Sediminitomix flava: one gene and its partner. The main gene of each other region encodes a partner of the protein of the gene in region 2 in a complex. Links are inferred from orthologs where the notes say so. Each region holds a gene or a part of one and is shown on either strand. Other genes may lie near its edges. The genes, in order: rpsT and rpsK.

What was found.
Region 1: rpsK (region 2) and rpsT share a complex: the UniProt entries of both Bacillus subtilis proteins name them as parts of the 30S ribosomal subunit. The link is inferred for Sediminitomix flava from one-to-one orthologs.

Annotation. Positions count from the first base shown.
Region 1 is NZ_QGDO01000001.1:1,636,635-1,639,868, reverse strand. Bases 334-3,234 are described here. They hold rpsT (30S ribosomal protein S20), read right to left. Parts: upstream 1,960-3,234; coding sequence 1,708-1,959; downstream 334-1,707. Other genes in these bases: serS (serine--tRNA ligase), read right to left, coding at 2,318-3,234; ytxJ (bacillithiol system redox-active protein YtxJ), read right to left, coding at 1,255-1,584; bshA (N-acetyl-alpha-D-glucosaminyl L-malate synthase BshA), read right to left, coding at 334-1,221. Outside these bases: more of bshA, read right to left, coding at 79-333. UniProt on the Bacillus subtilis protein: Binds directly to 16S ribosomal RNA.
Region 2 is NZ_QGDO01000006.1:289,356-292,608, reverse strand. The notes cover bases 1-2,920. They hold rpsK (30S ribosomal protein S11), read right to left. Parts: upstream 1,697-2,920; coding sequence 1,304-1,696; downstream 1-1,303. Other genes in these bases: map (type I methionyl aminopeptidase), read right to left, coding at 2,679-2,920; infA (translation initiation factor IF-1), read right to left, coding at 2,459-2,677; rpmJ (50S ribosomal protein L36), read right to left, coding at 2,200-2,316; rpsM (30S ribosomal protein S13), read right to left, coding at 1,767-2,135; rpsD (30S ribosomal protein S4), read right to left, coding at 592-1,197. Outside these bases: more of map, read right to left, coding at 2,921-3,253. UniProt on the Bacillus subtilis protein: Located on the platform of the 30S subunit, it bridges several disparate RNA helices of the 16S rRNA. Forms part of the Shine-Dalgarno cleft in the 70S ribosome.

The DNA of each region.
Region 1 (3,234 bases), on a different replicon or contig from region 2:
TGAAATAGAAAGAAGATAAAAAACTGGTTCAAATCATCTGTATTTACAATGTAGGATAATTTGAACCAGTAAGTATAGTTAAGCTTTAGCTTTAACTTTTTCTAGTGCTAACTCGTAAGCACTTTCATAAAGTGGGGTAATCTGATCTACAGCAAAGTCTTTTGCTCTTGTCAATGCATTGGCTTTAAATGTTGGAAGATTTTCATCTTGCAGAATATGGTAAGCACTTTTAACCATTGCATCCACATCTCCAAGAGGGCAAATCATACCTGAGAAACCATGCTTATTTAGTTCGGGTAAACCTCCTACATCAGAAGAAATGACAGGAACTTCACAAGCCATCGCTTCTAGTGCAGCCAATCCGAAACTTTCTTTTTCAGATGGCATCATGAATAGGTCTCCGATAGAAAGAACTTCCTCAATTTCTTGTAGTTTTCCTAAAAAACGAACGTCAGTACAAGTATTTAGCTTGTAGCACATTTCCTCTAAGTGATTGCGTTCTGGCCCATCTCCCACAATCAGAAGTTTACTAGGAATCATGTGTCGGAGTTTATCAAAAGCCATCAATACATCTTCAGCTCTTTTTACCTTTCTGAGGTTTGAGATATGTATCAACAGTTTTTCTCCATTCGGACAGATTGCCTTTTTGAAATGTTCCTTTGTTTGCTTCTTAAATCGATTTAAGTCTACAAAGTTAGGAATCACTTCAATGTGCTGAGGACTTTTAATTGTAAAGTGTTCTAGTGTATCCTGTTTTAAAGATTCAGAAACAGCTGTAACCACATCTGAAGCATTGATACTAAAAGATACTACAGGCGATAAAGTTTCGTCTTTCCCGACCAAGGTAATATCAGTACCATGAAGCGTAGTGACAACAGGAATATGAATACCTTCCGCTGCCAAAATCTGTTTGGCCATAAATGCTGCTGAAGCATGTGGAATAGCATAATGGACATGTAGTAGATCAAGTTTTTCCATCTTTACTACATTTACCATTCTACTTGCTAGGGCAGATTCGTAGGGCGGATATTTGAACAGTGGATAATTGCGAATATCCACTTTATGATAAAAAACATTTTCGTTGAAAAAGCTCACTCTTGTAGGCAAGTCATAAGTAATAAAATGTACTTCATGCCCTTTGCGAGCCATTGCTAACCCTAATTCGGTAGCTACAACACCGCTACCTCCATATGTGGGATAACAAACTACTCCAATTTTCATTTTGACACTCGTCTTTATTATAAAACGGAAATACTATACCAAATCTTTCAACTCTTGAAAGTTGATTCCCATATGAGAAGTATGATAAACACATTGTCCGTTTTCAATTACCAATACTTGTGGTGAAGCATGTTCTACACCAAAACGGGATGCAATGTCATTTGAAATTCCTCGATTTGCAATAAGGTCTAGATAATATGGCTTAAGCGCAACGTCTTTTTCCCAGCTTCTTTCCAAACGGTTCAATGCCATAGAACTAATTGAACAGCGAGTACTGTGCTTAAAGATTACGATTTTCTCGTTTTCAGATTCAGACACAATTGCGTTCAACTGTTCTGGTGAATTTAATTGATTCCACTCCATCACAAATAAATAATTGTATTGTAAGATTATTACAATTGAGAAACTATAGTAAGATAAAAAAGTTTAAAATAAAAAAAGCCGAATCTATTTCTAGATTCGGCTTTTTCGCTAAAGCGGTATAGCTTACAAGCTGTTTACGTGCTTAGCCAATTTAGATTTTTTGTTAGCTGCATTATTAGCGTGAATAATGTTTCTCTTAGCTAACTTATCAATCATAGAAGAAACTTTCTTGAACATGTCTTCTGCTTCAGTTCTGTCAGAAGTTGCTCTCAATCTTTTGATGAAAGTTCTTGTAGTTTTTAGTTGATATCTATTTCTCAAGCGTTTTGCTTGGCTTGATCTAATTCTTTTTTTAGCAGACTTGTGATTTGCCATTATATTAAATTCTTAAAAGTCTTAACAATATCAATAATCTTACTCCAGATTTTCGGAGTGCAAAATTATTATATTACCTGAAATAAAGCAATACTTTTGCTTTGAAAGATTCCTCAAATACAATAAGTAATGTCAGAATCTGATTTTCTTAAACCTAAGAAATAAAAGAACGTACTCCTTAGTCGTTTAACGAAGGTGCAAGTTACACAAAATTATAATCTGACAAAAGTTGGAATGACTTTTTTCCGTTGTGTTAACTTTTTTTTTCCAATGTCCAAAAAACACAGAATCAGTTTCAAATCCTCTAAAAGGAGAACACGAAACTGATTCTATATATCTAGATTATCAGATATTTCTTCTAGTTAATCATATCAAAACCTGTAAATGGCACTAGTACTTCTGGAATACGGATTCCTTCTGGAGTCTGATTATTCTCTAATATAGCAGCCAAAATACGAGGCAATGCCAGTGCACTACCGTTTAGAGTATGAGCCAATTGCGTTTGATTGTTTTCATCTTTATAGCGCAATTTCAAGCGATTAGCTTGGTAGTTGTAGAAGTTACTTACAGAACTTACTTCCAACCAACGCTCTTGTGCAGCAGAATAAACTTCAAAGTCGTAGCAAAGACCTGCATTTATACTAAGGTCTCCTCCGCAAAGCAATAACCTACGGTATGGAAGTCCTAGCTCAACCAATAGACTTTCTACATAATCACACATTTCTTTGTGTGCTGTTTCAGAATCTTCTGGCTTTGTTACGTTCACGATTTCAACTTTGTCGAACTGGTGAAGACGGTTCAAGCCTCTTACATCAGCTCCCCATGAACCTGCTTCTCTACGGAAACATGGCGTGAAACCAACACAACGTTTTGGAAGATCTTCTTTACGAAGAATTTCGTCACGGAACATATTTGTGATTGGCACCTCAGCAGTAGGAATCAAATACAACTCATCTTTTCCGATGTGATACATTTGTCCTTCTTTATCTGGCAACTGCCCAGTACCGTAACCTGAAGCCTCATTTACTACTATTGGAGGTTGTACCTCAAGATACCCTTTCTCAACTGCTTTCTCTAAGAAGAAGTTAACAAGAGCACGTTGTAAACGAGCACCTTTACCTTTATAGAATGGGAAACCAGCTCCAGTAACTTTGTTACCCATTTCGAAATCGATGATATCGTATTTCTTGATCAAGTCCCAGTGAGGTTCTGAACCTTCAGCTAGTGTAGGAACTTCTCCTTTTCTATATTCTTCTACGTTATCCTCATCACTTT
Region 2 (3,253 bases):
ACCATTTCGTCACCTAGATTGTGCTCCTCTGCAGGAACATAACCTCTCCCCTTGTTCAAAGTAAGTTCTACTTGAAGGTTAGAAGATGAATCTAAATGTGCAATGACGAAATCAGGGTTCAAGATTTCAAAATCCTCAGTAAACTCAGCAATATCACCAGCAGTGAACTGCTCTTTACCGCTAATATTTACATTGATTTTGTAAACTTGCTCTTCTGTTTCAGTTACTTTCTTGAATCTAACTTGCTTCAAGTTCAAGATGATGTCAGTAACATCTTCTACGACGCCGTCGATTGCTGAAAATTCGTGTAATACACTAGGGAATTTCACACCGACAACGGCATAGCCTTCAAGAGAAGATAAAAGAATTCTACGAAGAGCATTACCAATGGTGACCCCATATCCCCTCTCAAGCGGTTTAAACTCGAAAAGCCCATGAAAATCATCGGCTTTTTCCATCACCACTCGGTCAGGCATTTGAAAAGCTAATATGGACATATATGCTGCTTTTGATATTGATTTTTATGAAATGCAGAAAACAGTCTTGAAGATAGTAAAATATCCACAAAACTGTTTTCTGATAAGAAGAAAATTATTTCGAATAAAGTTCGACAATCAGCTGTTCCTTGATTTGCTCAGGAATCTCCTCTCTTTCAGGTTGAGTGATGTACTTACCAACCATACGCTCAGTATCCCATTCTAACCAGCTGAATGAAGCACGTTGACGTCCAGAAAGCGCCTCTTGGATTTTACCCATTGCTTGAGATTTAGCTTTCACACCAACGATATCACCTGGTTTCAACGTATATGAAGGGATATTTACAATCTCTCCGTTTACAGTGATGTGCTTGTGAGACACCAATTGACGAGCCGCTCTACGAGTAGGAGCGATACCCAATCTGTAAACTGTGTTGTCCAATCTTGCTTCCAAGAACTTCAACAAGTTTTCACCAGTAATACCTGGTTTAGCAGCAGCAGCTTTGAACAAGTTACGGAATTGCTTCTCTAGCACACCGTAAGTATATTTAGCTTTTTGCTTTTCTGCAAGTTGGATTGCATACTCAGACTGCTTTCTTCTTCTCTTGTTTCCGTGTTGTCCTGGAGGATAAGCTTTTTTCTTAAGCTCTTTGCACGCTCCGAAAATTGGATCATTAAACTTTCTAGCAATTTTCGAAGTAGGGCCTGTATATCTAGCCATTTCTTATTGAATTAAATTCGTTGAATAAAAATAAAGAGTGTGTTAATGATCTTGGCCTTTTTTTATAGTGGCCAACTATATCAACAACATCCCATGAAAAGTCATATCAGACTCTTCTTCTTTTTGGAGGACGACATCCATTGTGTGGAAGTGGCGTCACGTCTCTGATCGCTGTAACTTCGATTCCTGAGTTTTGGATTGTACGGATAGCAGATTCTCTACCAGAACCAGGTCCTTTTACGAAAACCTCTGCTTTTCTCATACCTAACTCATGTGCAACTTTTGCACAATCAGAAGCTGCTTGCTGAGCTGCGTAAGGAGTGTTCTTTTTAGAACCTCTGAAGCCCATTTTACCAGCAGTCGACCAAGAGATAACTTGTCCGTCCTTGTTAGTAATAGAGATGATGATGTTGTTGAAAGAAGCTTTGATGTGTACTTCACCTACTTGATCAACGCGAACAACTCTCTTTTTCGCTTTTTCTTTTCTTTTTTGAGCCATTCTCAAATAATTTTTTTGAGTCAATATCTGCTTGCGAATTAGTTTAGGCTATTTCGCAAACAACTAATGATTACTTCTTCTTACCTGCTACAGTTTTTCTCTTACCTTTACGAGTACGAGAGTTGTTTTTAGTTCTTTGTCCTCTCAAAGGTAATCCTTTTCTGTGACGCAAACCTCTGTAACAACCAATGTCCATCAAACGCTTGATGTTCAATTGGATCTCTGATTTCAACTCACCTTCAGTTTTGAAATCGTTTGTGATGATTTCCCTGATGCTTTGAGCCTCTTCATCAGTCCAATCTTTCACCTGCTTATCTGCATCTACTCCTGCTTTCTCCAAGATCACTGCAGCAGATGGTCTTCCAATTCCGAAGATATAAGTAAGAGAAATGATTCCTCTCTTATTATCTGGAATATCAACACCTGAAATACGTGCCATTTTGTCTTAACTAGATAATTTGAACTTTATTACTAATTTTCTTCTGTTCGGCTAAAGTGATTAATTATCCTTGTCTTTGCTTATGACGAGGATTCTTTTTGTTAATCACGTAAAGCTTACCTTTACGTCTGATGATCTTATCATCAGAACTTCTCTTCTTAATTGAAGCTTTAACTTTCATTTGTATATACGTTGAAAATACTGAATACGAACCTTAAATTCCTGATCACCATAGGAATAGTTCTATAAAGTTCCCGCAAAAGAAAACAAAATAGAGCTAAATTGTTCCCGATACAGCTTTAATGAATGTTAAGCATTCAGTCTTATTTGTATCTGTATACAATTCTTCCTTTAGTCAAGTCATAAGGAGACATCTCCAATTTTACTTTATCTCCAGGAAGAATACGAATGTAGTGCATACGCATCTTACCAGAAATATGGGCAATGACTTGGTGCCCATTCTGCAACTCGACACGGAACATAGCATTTGAAAGTGCTTCTACAATTGTTCCGTCCTGAACAATATTCGACTGTTTTGGCATATCAGAATTTAAATACTTCTTCTATATACTTAAATGTGGTTAAGACTTCTGCCTTGTCATTATGGAAAGCCACCGTGTGCTCATAATGAGCTGATGGTTTCGAATCACGAGTACGGATTGTCCAACCGTCATTATCCTGAACAACATTACGTGTCCCCATATTGATCATTGGCTCGATGGCGATTACTAAACCATTTTTGAATTTAATTCCTCGCCCTCGTTTACCATAATTAGGAACTTCAGGTTCTTCATGAAGACTGCGTCCTAATCCATGGCCTACCAACTCTCTTACTACAGAGTATCCATGTTTTTCAGCGTATTCCTGAATTGCAAAACTTACATCACCAATTCGGTTGTTTGCCTTTACTTGTTCGATACCAAGATAAAGAGAATCTTTGGTAACTTTTAGTAATTGCATCACATCCGGTGCTACATTCCCTACAGGATAAGTAAATGCACTATCAGAATGATATTCATTTAAGTAAACCCCACAGTCGATGGAAATGACATCTCCATCTTTCAACTCGTAATCATTCGGAATTCCGTGTACAACTACATCGTTGAGAGACATACAAA